2 regions of the Pandoraea norimbergensis genome follow, and region 2 is predicted to be linked to the other one. Evidence: predicted binding sites of a transcription regulator. Region 2 holds the regulator's gene; the other holds the start of a gene.

Region 1 (3,414 bases), 2.0 Mb from region 2:
CGCGTGCCTCGGGGGTGATGGCAACTTCGCCGAACTTCCGTTGCCAGACCGCGCGGGCACGGGACAGCTCGGTCTCACGCAATTGCTCGGCGAGCGCGGAGACGGTGTCCGGGTCAACCTGATGTTGTTTGAGTTCGCCGACGATGCGCGACGTACCGAGCCGGGACGACCGGCGGTGCACCACACTTTCCGCAAACCGCTCGTTGGACAACCAGCGTTCGGCTTCAAGGGTGTCGAGCAGACGATCCAGTGCTTCGGGGTCCTCGGCATCGGCGTACGGCATCAACTTGCGGCGCAATTCCGCACGGCTGTATTCCCGGCGCGATAGATAGCCCATGGCGCGGCCTTTGAGACTGAGCACGGGTTTTCGCGAGCGCTTGACCGCCACCGCGTCGTCACCCGGCGGAGGCGGTGGATCTTGCGGGTTGCGGGGAGGACGTCGATTGATCATGAAGATAGCGCGCGGATAGCACCAAAGCAGGGATCAAAGCGGAGCCTAGCGCTACGGCCCGAACGGCAAAACCAAAACTACAAACAAAAACGGCAACGCGACACCGTATTAGCGTCGCGTTGCCGTATTGACTCGGGGGTCATCAGACCTCGTCGTCTGCTTCGATCTCGCCGGTCTCGTTGATCGCCGTCACGCCGAGCGATGCACGCACCTTGTTTTCGATCTCGTGGCCGATGTCAGGATTCTCACGCAGGAATTCGCGTGCGTTGTCCTTACCTTGGCCGATCTTCTCGCCGTTGTAGCTATACCAGGCGCCCGACTTCTCGACGATCTTCGCGGTCACGCCCAGATCGATGATTTCGCCTTCGCGCGAGATGCCCTGACCGTACAGGATGTCGAAAATGGCTTCGCGGAACGGCGGCGCGACCTTGTTCTTGACGACCTTCACGCGGGTTTCGTTACCGACGACTTCGTCGCCCTTCTTGATCGAACCGATACGGCGGATGTCCAGACGCACCGAGGCGTAGAACTTCAGCGCGTTACCGCCCGTCGTCGTTTCCGGGTTACCGAACATCACGCCGATCTTCATCCGGATCTGGTTGATGAAGATGACCGTGCAGTTCGTCCGCTTGATCGTGCCGGTGAGCTTGCGCAGCGCCTGCGACATCAGACGGGCTTGCAGACCCGGCAGCGAGTCGCCCATTTCGCCTTCGATTTCGGCCTTCGGCACCAGGGCCGCCACCGAGTCGATCACGATCAGGTCGATCGAGCCCGAACGCACCAGTGCGTCGGCAATTTCCAGTGCCTGTTCACCGGTGTCCGGCTGCGAGATCAGCAGTTCCGGGACCGAGACGCCCAGCTTGCTGGCGTAGCCGACGTCGAGGGCATGTTCTGCGTCGATGAACGCGCAGGTGCCGCCGATCTTTTGCATTTCCGCTACGACTTGCAGCGTGAGCGTCGTCTTGCCCGACGATTCCGGGCCGTAGATTTCGATCACGCGGCCGCGCGGCAGGCCACCGACGCCAAGCGCGATGTCCAGACCCAGCGAGCCGGTCGAGACGACCTGGATGTCAGCTTCGACCTCGCTGTCGCCCAGACGCATGATCGAGCCCTTGCCGAATTGCTTTTCGATCTGCGCGAGGGCAGCGGCGAGCGCCTTGCCCTTCTCGGCCGACAGATTGGCAGACCCTTTCTTGCTTTCTTCCATGAATCGTCCTTTGATATGATGAGCGAGACGGCTCGAGTGAGGCGTGAATGCCAGCACTGTATAAAAAAACAGTGCTTTTGGCAAGTGCCTGTTGTCCGAAAGCGCCGAAACGACAAAAAAAGCCGCGAACCACGCGCCGCAACATCACAGGAGACACGCCGCAGCCGTCAGGCTCCGGTGCCTAACAAGCCTATCACGCCCATGCGAATTCTCATCGCAGAGGATGACAGCATTCTGGCTGACGCCCTGACCCGCTCGCTGCGCCAGGGAGGCTACGCCGTCGATCACGTCAAGACCGGGCTCGAAGCCGACTCCGCGCTGTCTGCCCAGACGTTCGATCTGCTGATTCTCGATCTTGGTTTGCCCCGCCTGCCCGGCCACGAAGTCTTGCGCCGGTTGCGTGCACGAAATTCCCATTTGCCGGTATTGATTCTGACCGCGTCGGACAGCGTCGATGCGCGCGTGAAGGGGCTCGATCTCGGCGCCGACGACTATATGGCGAAGCCGTTTGCGCTCGCCGAACTCGAAGCGCGCGTGCGAGCGCTCACGCGACGCGGTGCGGGCGGCGGCTCAACCGTGATCCGGCACGGCCCGCTCAGTTTCGATCAGGTCGGGCGCACTGCCTATATTCACGAGCAGATGCTGGATCTGTCGGCGCGCGAGCTCGAACTGCTCGAAGTGCTGCTGCTGCGCACGGGCCGGCTCGTCTCGAAGGAGCAACTCGTCGACCACCTGTGTGGCTGGGGCGAAGAAGTCAGCAACAACGCCATCGAGGTGTACATGCACCGGCTGCGCAAGAAGATCGAGCCGAGCGGCGTGCGCATTGCGACGATTCGCGGACTGGGCTACTGTCTGGAAAAACCCGCCACTGCGCCTGCCAATGCGGCGTGATAGGGTGCGACGCGGGGGTGCGACGCGATCTACCCAACGGGATGCCACCCGGACGACGACCGCAGATCAAGTGAACCCGGCTTGATGACCGCCAAGCGTCACCGGCCGGACACCAGCGCCTTCAGAGACGCAAGGCCCGCCAGAAATTCCGAGGTTTTATGCGCCTGAGTCTTCGTCATCATCGCGATGCCAACACGGCGAACACGGCGGGCCGCTCTCGGCCATCGCGTTCAGCAAATTCAGCACACGACGACGCCTTCCCGCCCGACATCGAAGAACCGTCGCTCGACTCAGTCGACGCCACCGACCCGTTCGACCCGTTCGACCCGTTCGACCCTTACGCCGATCCCTTCACGCGTCCCGGATTCGGCGCGCCGCTGGAGCGCGAAGCCGAGCCGCCGCCCCGCTCGCTCTTCGGCGAGATTCTCGACTGGATGCTCGCGCCGTTGCTGCTGCTCTGGCCGATGAGTATTGCGGTGACGTATCTCGTCGCCAAGTCGATTGCGAATGGCCCCTTCGATCGCGCCCTCGAAACCAACACTTACGTGCTTGCCCAGCAGGTCCATACCGATCGCGGACAAGTCACGTTGACGCTGCCCATGCCCGCGCGCGATCTGCTGCGGGCCGACGCCACCGACAGCGTCTACTTTCAGGTGCTCGGCGCGAAGGGCGAGCTCGTGGCCGGCACCGCCGACTTGCCGCTGCCTCATGAAGACGACCGCCCGCAGCCGGGCGTCGTGCAATTTCGCGACGAAACCCTCGGCGGCAACGACATTCGCGTGGCGTTCACTTATGTCGATCTGCCGCGTCTCGAACCGAAAGGCGGCATGGCACTGGTTCAGGTCGCCGAGACGCTCGACAAGCG
Region 2 (3,414 bases):
CATGGCGATGCCGGAAACGGCCATCGGCCTCTTCCCCGATGTCGGCGGCGGGTTCTTCCTCGCGAATCTTGCGGGGCATCTTGGTGAGTATCTCGGCATGACGGGCACGGTGTTCGGTGCCGTCGACGCCTGCGAGATCGGTCTGGCCGACGTGGTGATGCCGCGTGCGTCGCTGTCGGTGCTATGCGAGCAACTGGCAACCGGTGACTGGCAAGATAGCGACGCCGTGCTGAATGCGGCCCGCAATTTCGCGCGTGAAAGTCTGCCGCCGGCGGGGCTGGCTCAGGGCAAACTCGCCGCGCTGCGCGACGTCATCGATGCGCACTTCGGTCATGCCGACGCCACGGCAATTCTGCATTCGCTGGCGCGTGAAGCGCGTTGCGAATATGCCGGCTGGGCCCAGGAAACCGAGGACCTGTTGCGCAACAAACGCTCGCCGCTGATGGTGTGCGTCACGCTGGAGCAAGTGCGGCGTGCTCGCAAATTGTCACTGGCGGAAGACCTGCGGGAAGAATGGCTGATGATGCGCTGCGTCTTCAATCTGGACGGGCGCACCGGGGCCGAAGGCGTTGAGGGCATTCGCGCCCTCGTGGTCGATAAGGACCACGCACCGCGCTGGCAACACGCCCGCATCGAAGACGTCAAACCGGTAGATGTTGCCCGGTTCTTCGATGGCGAGCGTCGCGGTGCCGATCACCCGCTGGCAACGCTGGGCGAATAAAAGGCGTCGCTTACACCGCCGCCTGACAAAACTGCTCGCCGACAGCTTGATCGAGTTTGCGGCAGATATCGGCGATGCTGCCGACCATCACGATATGCGAGACGTCACGATAGACGCGCACATCGACGCGCCCGTCGTCATGCGCCTCGCGCCGTGTCTGCAATTCACGCACATTGCGCGATGCCTTGACCGCTTGTGCGGCAGGGCAGGCACGGCGTGCCGCCGAGCTGACAACTGAAGCGATAGCGCGGGGCAGGGCGGTAGTGCGGGCACGCGCCGGGACCGTGTAAGAACGTGCGACGGCCGGTGCGGCCGCGAACGGTCCGGACAGGGCCGACAAGCCATACACCGCAGAAAGACGCGCCTGCGCTGAGGCGGTGGCCGAGCGAATGCGCGGTTGACCGAGGGACGTGCGCAGCAAACCAAAGAGTCGAGCCATGATGCGTTTCCTTCTTCCAATAGCGGTTGGAGAGAGGTGTCCTGTCGCATCGCTTCACAAATCGCAGGCGCAGCAGGGCACGGGCGCCGGACCCAGCCCGGCGCAAATCAGCGTTACTTGATCGTCAGGGAATGGCGCGCGATGTGAAGTCGTTGCGCGCCTTTGGCTTGCGCCTAGAGATCGTTATTGCGAATCAGGCCGACCGCGATCCCTTCCAGCGCAAAATCGCCACTGCCTTCGTTGACGTTGATGTTCTCGAAGTCAGGGTTCTCGGCAATCAGCTCCACGCCGCCCTTCACGCGGTGGAAGCGCTTGACCGTGACGTCGTCGCCGATACGCGCCACGACGATTTGTCCTTCGCGTGCATCTGCGGCTTTCTGCACGGCCAGCAGATCGCCGTCGAGAATGCCGGCATCGCGCATCGACATCCCGCGCACTTTCAGCAGGTAATCGGGCTGGCGCGCAAACATGTTCGGATCGCACTGGAAATTGCGTTCGATATGCTCCTGCGCCAGAATCGGGCTGCCTGCGGCCACGCGCCCGACGAGCGGCAGCGACAGTTGCATCAGCCCCATATGCGGCAGCGTGAATTGATGCACGCCGCCCGCCTCATCGAGACGTTTGAGCCGGATGCCGCGCGATTGCCCGGCGGAAAGCTCGATCACACCCTTGCGCGCCAGCGCCCGCAGATGTTCCTCGGCCGCATTGGCCGAAGAGAAGCCCAGTTCGGCGGCAATTTCTGCGCGTGTCGGCGGGAAGCCGGTGCGCTCAATGGCCTGGCGAACCAGTTCGTAGACCTGCTGTTGACGTGCGGTAAGTTTGATCATGGCATCACTGTATGGAAGCACAGGTGGCTGTATTTTTATACAGTGTTTCCAAAAGCGCAAGCGAAAACTTCAAGTACTTCATGAACTTCGCCGTCAAATGACGCGATTTCTGCCGCAAACCGGTGCCCCTCATCCCTCAGCACAAAATCTCTAATCCTTATTCCGGTATAAACAAAAGCCAAAATATTATTTTTAATTATTTAGCCGCCCCCCTAGACTGGCCTCCTACCACACGAAAGCAAAAAAGGAGCGAAAGTCATGAGCATTGCAGCACGGGGTTCGAAAGCTAAGAAACTGGCGACCGCACTGGGCGCTATCGCACTGTCCGTCGGCATGACGGTACAGGCACAAGCGGCAAGCTTTTCGCTGCTCAACGTGTCGTACGACCCGACGCGTGAGCTTTATGCCGATTACAACAAGGCTTTCGAAGCCCATTACAAACAGACCACGGGTGACACGGTCACGCTGAAGGCCTCGCACGGCGGTTCGGGCAAACAAGCCCGTACGGTGCTCGATGGCGCACCGGCCGACGTGGTCACGCTGGGTATTTCTGCCGACATCGACGAGCTGGCGCAAACCGGTCTGGTGAACAAGGACTGGCAGAAACGCCTGCCGGACAACGCCACGCCGTACACGTCGACCATCGTGCTGCTCGTGCGCAAGGGCAACCCCAAGAACATCAAGGACTGGGACGATCTGGCCAAGCCGGGCATCAGCGTCGTGACGCCGAACCCGAAGACGTCGGCCGGCGCCCGCTGGAACTACCTCGCCGCATGGCTGTTCGCGCTCAAGGCACCGGGCGGTAACGAGCAGAAGGCGCAGGACTTCGTCAAGGCGATCTACAAGAACGTGGGCGTGCTCGACTCGGGCGCACGCGGTGCGACGACGACCTTCGTCGAACGCGGCATCGGCGACGTGCTGATCGCCTGGGAAAACGAAGCGCTGTTGTCGGTGAAGGACCTCGGTCCGGACAAGTTCGACATCGTCGTGCCGTCATCGTCGATTCTGACCGAGCCGCCGGTGGCCGTGGTCGACAAGAACGTCGACAAGCATGGCACGCGCAAGGTGGCTGAAGCCTACCTGCAATGGCTGTACTCGCCGCAAGGGCAGGAGATTGCCGCGAAGCACTTCTACCGCCCGCGTTCGCCGGAAATCGCCAAGAAGTACGCGTCGCAGTATCCGAAGTTGAAGCTGTACACGGTGGACGCCGATCTCGGCGGCTGGACCAAGACGCAGGCCAAGCACTTCGCTGACGGCGGCATCTTCGATCAGATCTACACCAAGAAGTAATTCAGAAAAAAAGAACGAAGGGGACCAACGATGAGTACCGCACTGTTTCCAATCTGGCGTAAGCCGAGTGCATTGCCGGGCTTCGGCCTGACGATGGGCTACACCGTGGCGTACCTGAGTCTGGTCGTGCTGGTGCC

What was found. The regulator LexA, encoded in region 2, represses DNA repair genes until DNA is damaged. The targets are predictions, from matches to a motif close to ACTGTATNNNNATACAGT.
Region 1: the regulator LexA is predicted to act here: its motif matches at 1,714-1,731, upstream of recA (recombinase RecA).

Annotation. Positions count from the first base shown of each region.
Region 1 is NZ_CP013480.3:5,373,092-5,376,505, forward strand. Features, by position in the region: gene recX (recombination regulator RecX) at 1-361, opposite strand, end outside; gene recA (recombinase RecA) at 594-1,658, opposite strand; gene AT302_RS23540 (response regulator transcription factor) at 1,860-2,549, shown strand; gene AT302_RS23545 (sensor histidine kinase) at 2,708-3,414, shown strand, end outside.
Region 2 is NZ_CP013480.3:3,378,266-3,381,679, reverse strand. Features, by position in the region: gene AT302_RS14675 (enoyl-CoA hydratase/isomerase family protein) at 1-721, shown strand, start outside; gene AT302_RS14670 (hypothetical protein) at 732-1,160, opposite strand; gene lexA (transcriptional repressor LexA) at 1,334-1,987, opposite strand; gene AT302_RS14660 (sulfate ABC transporter substrate-binding protein) at 2,246-3,277, shown strand; gene cysT (sulfate ABC transporter permease subunit CysT) at 3,308-3,414, shown strand, end outside.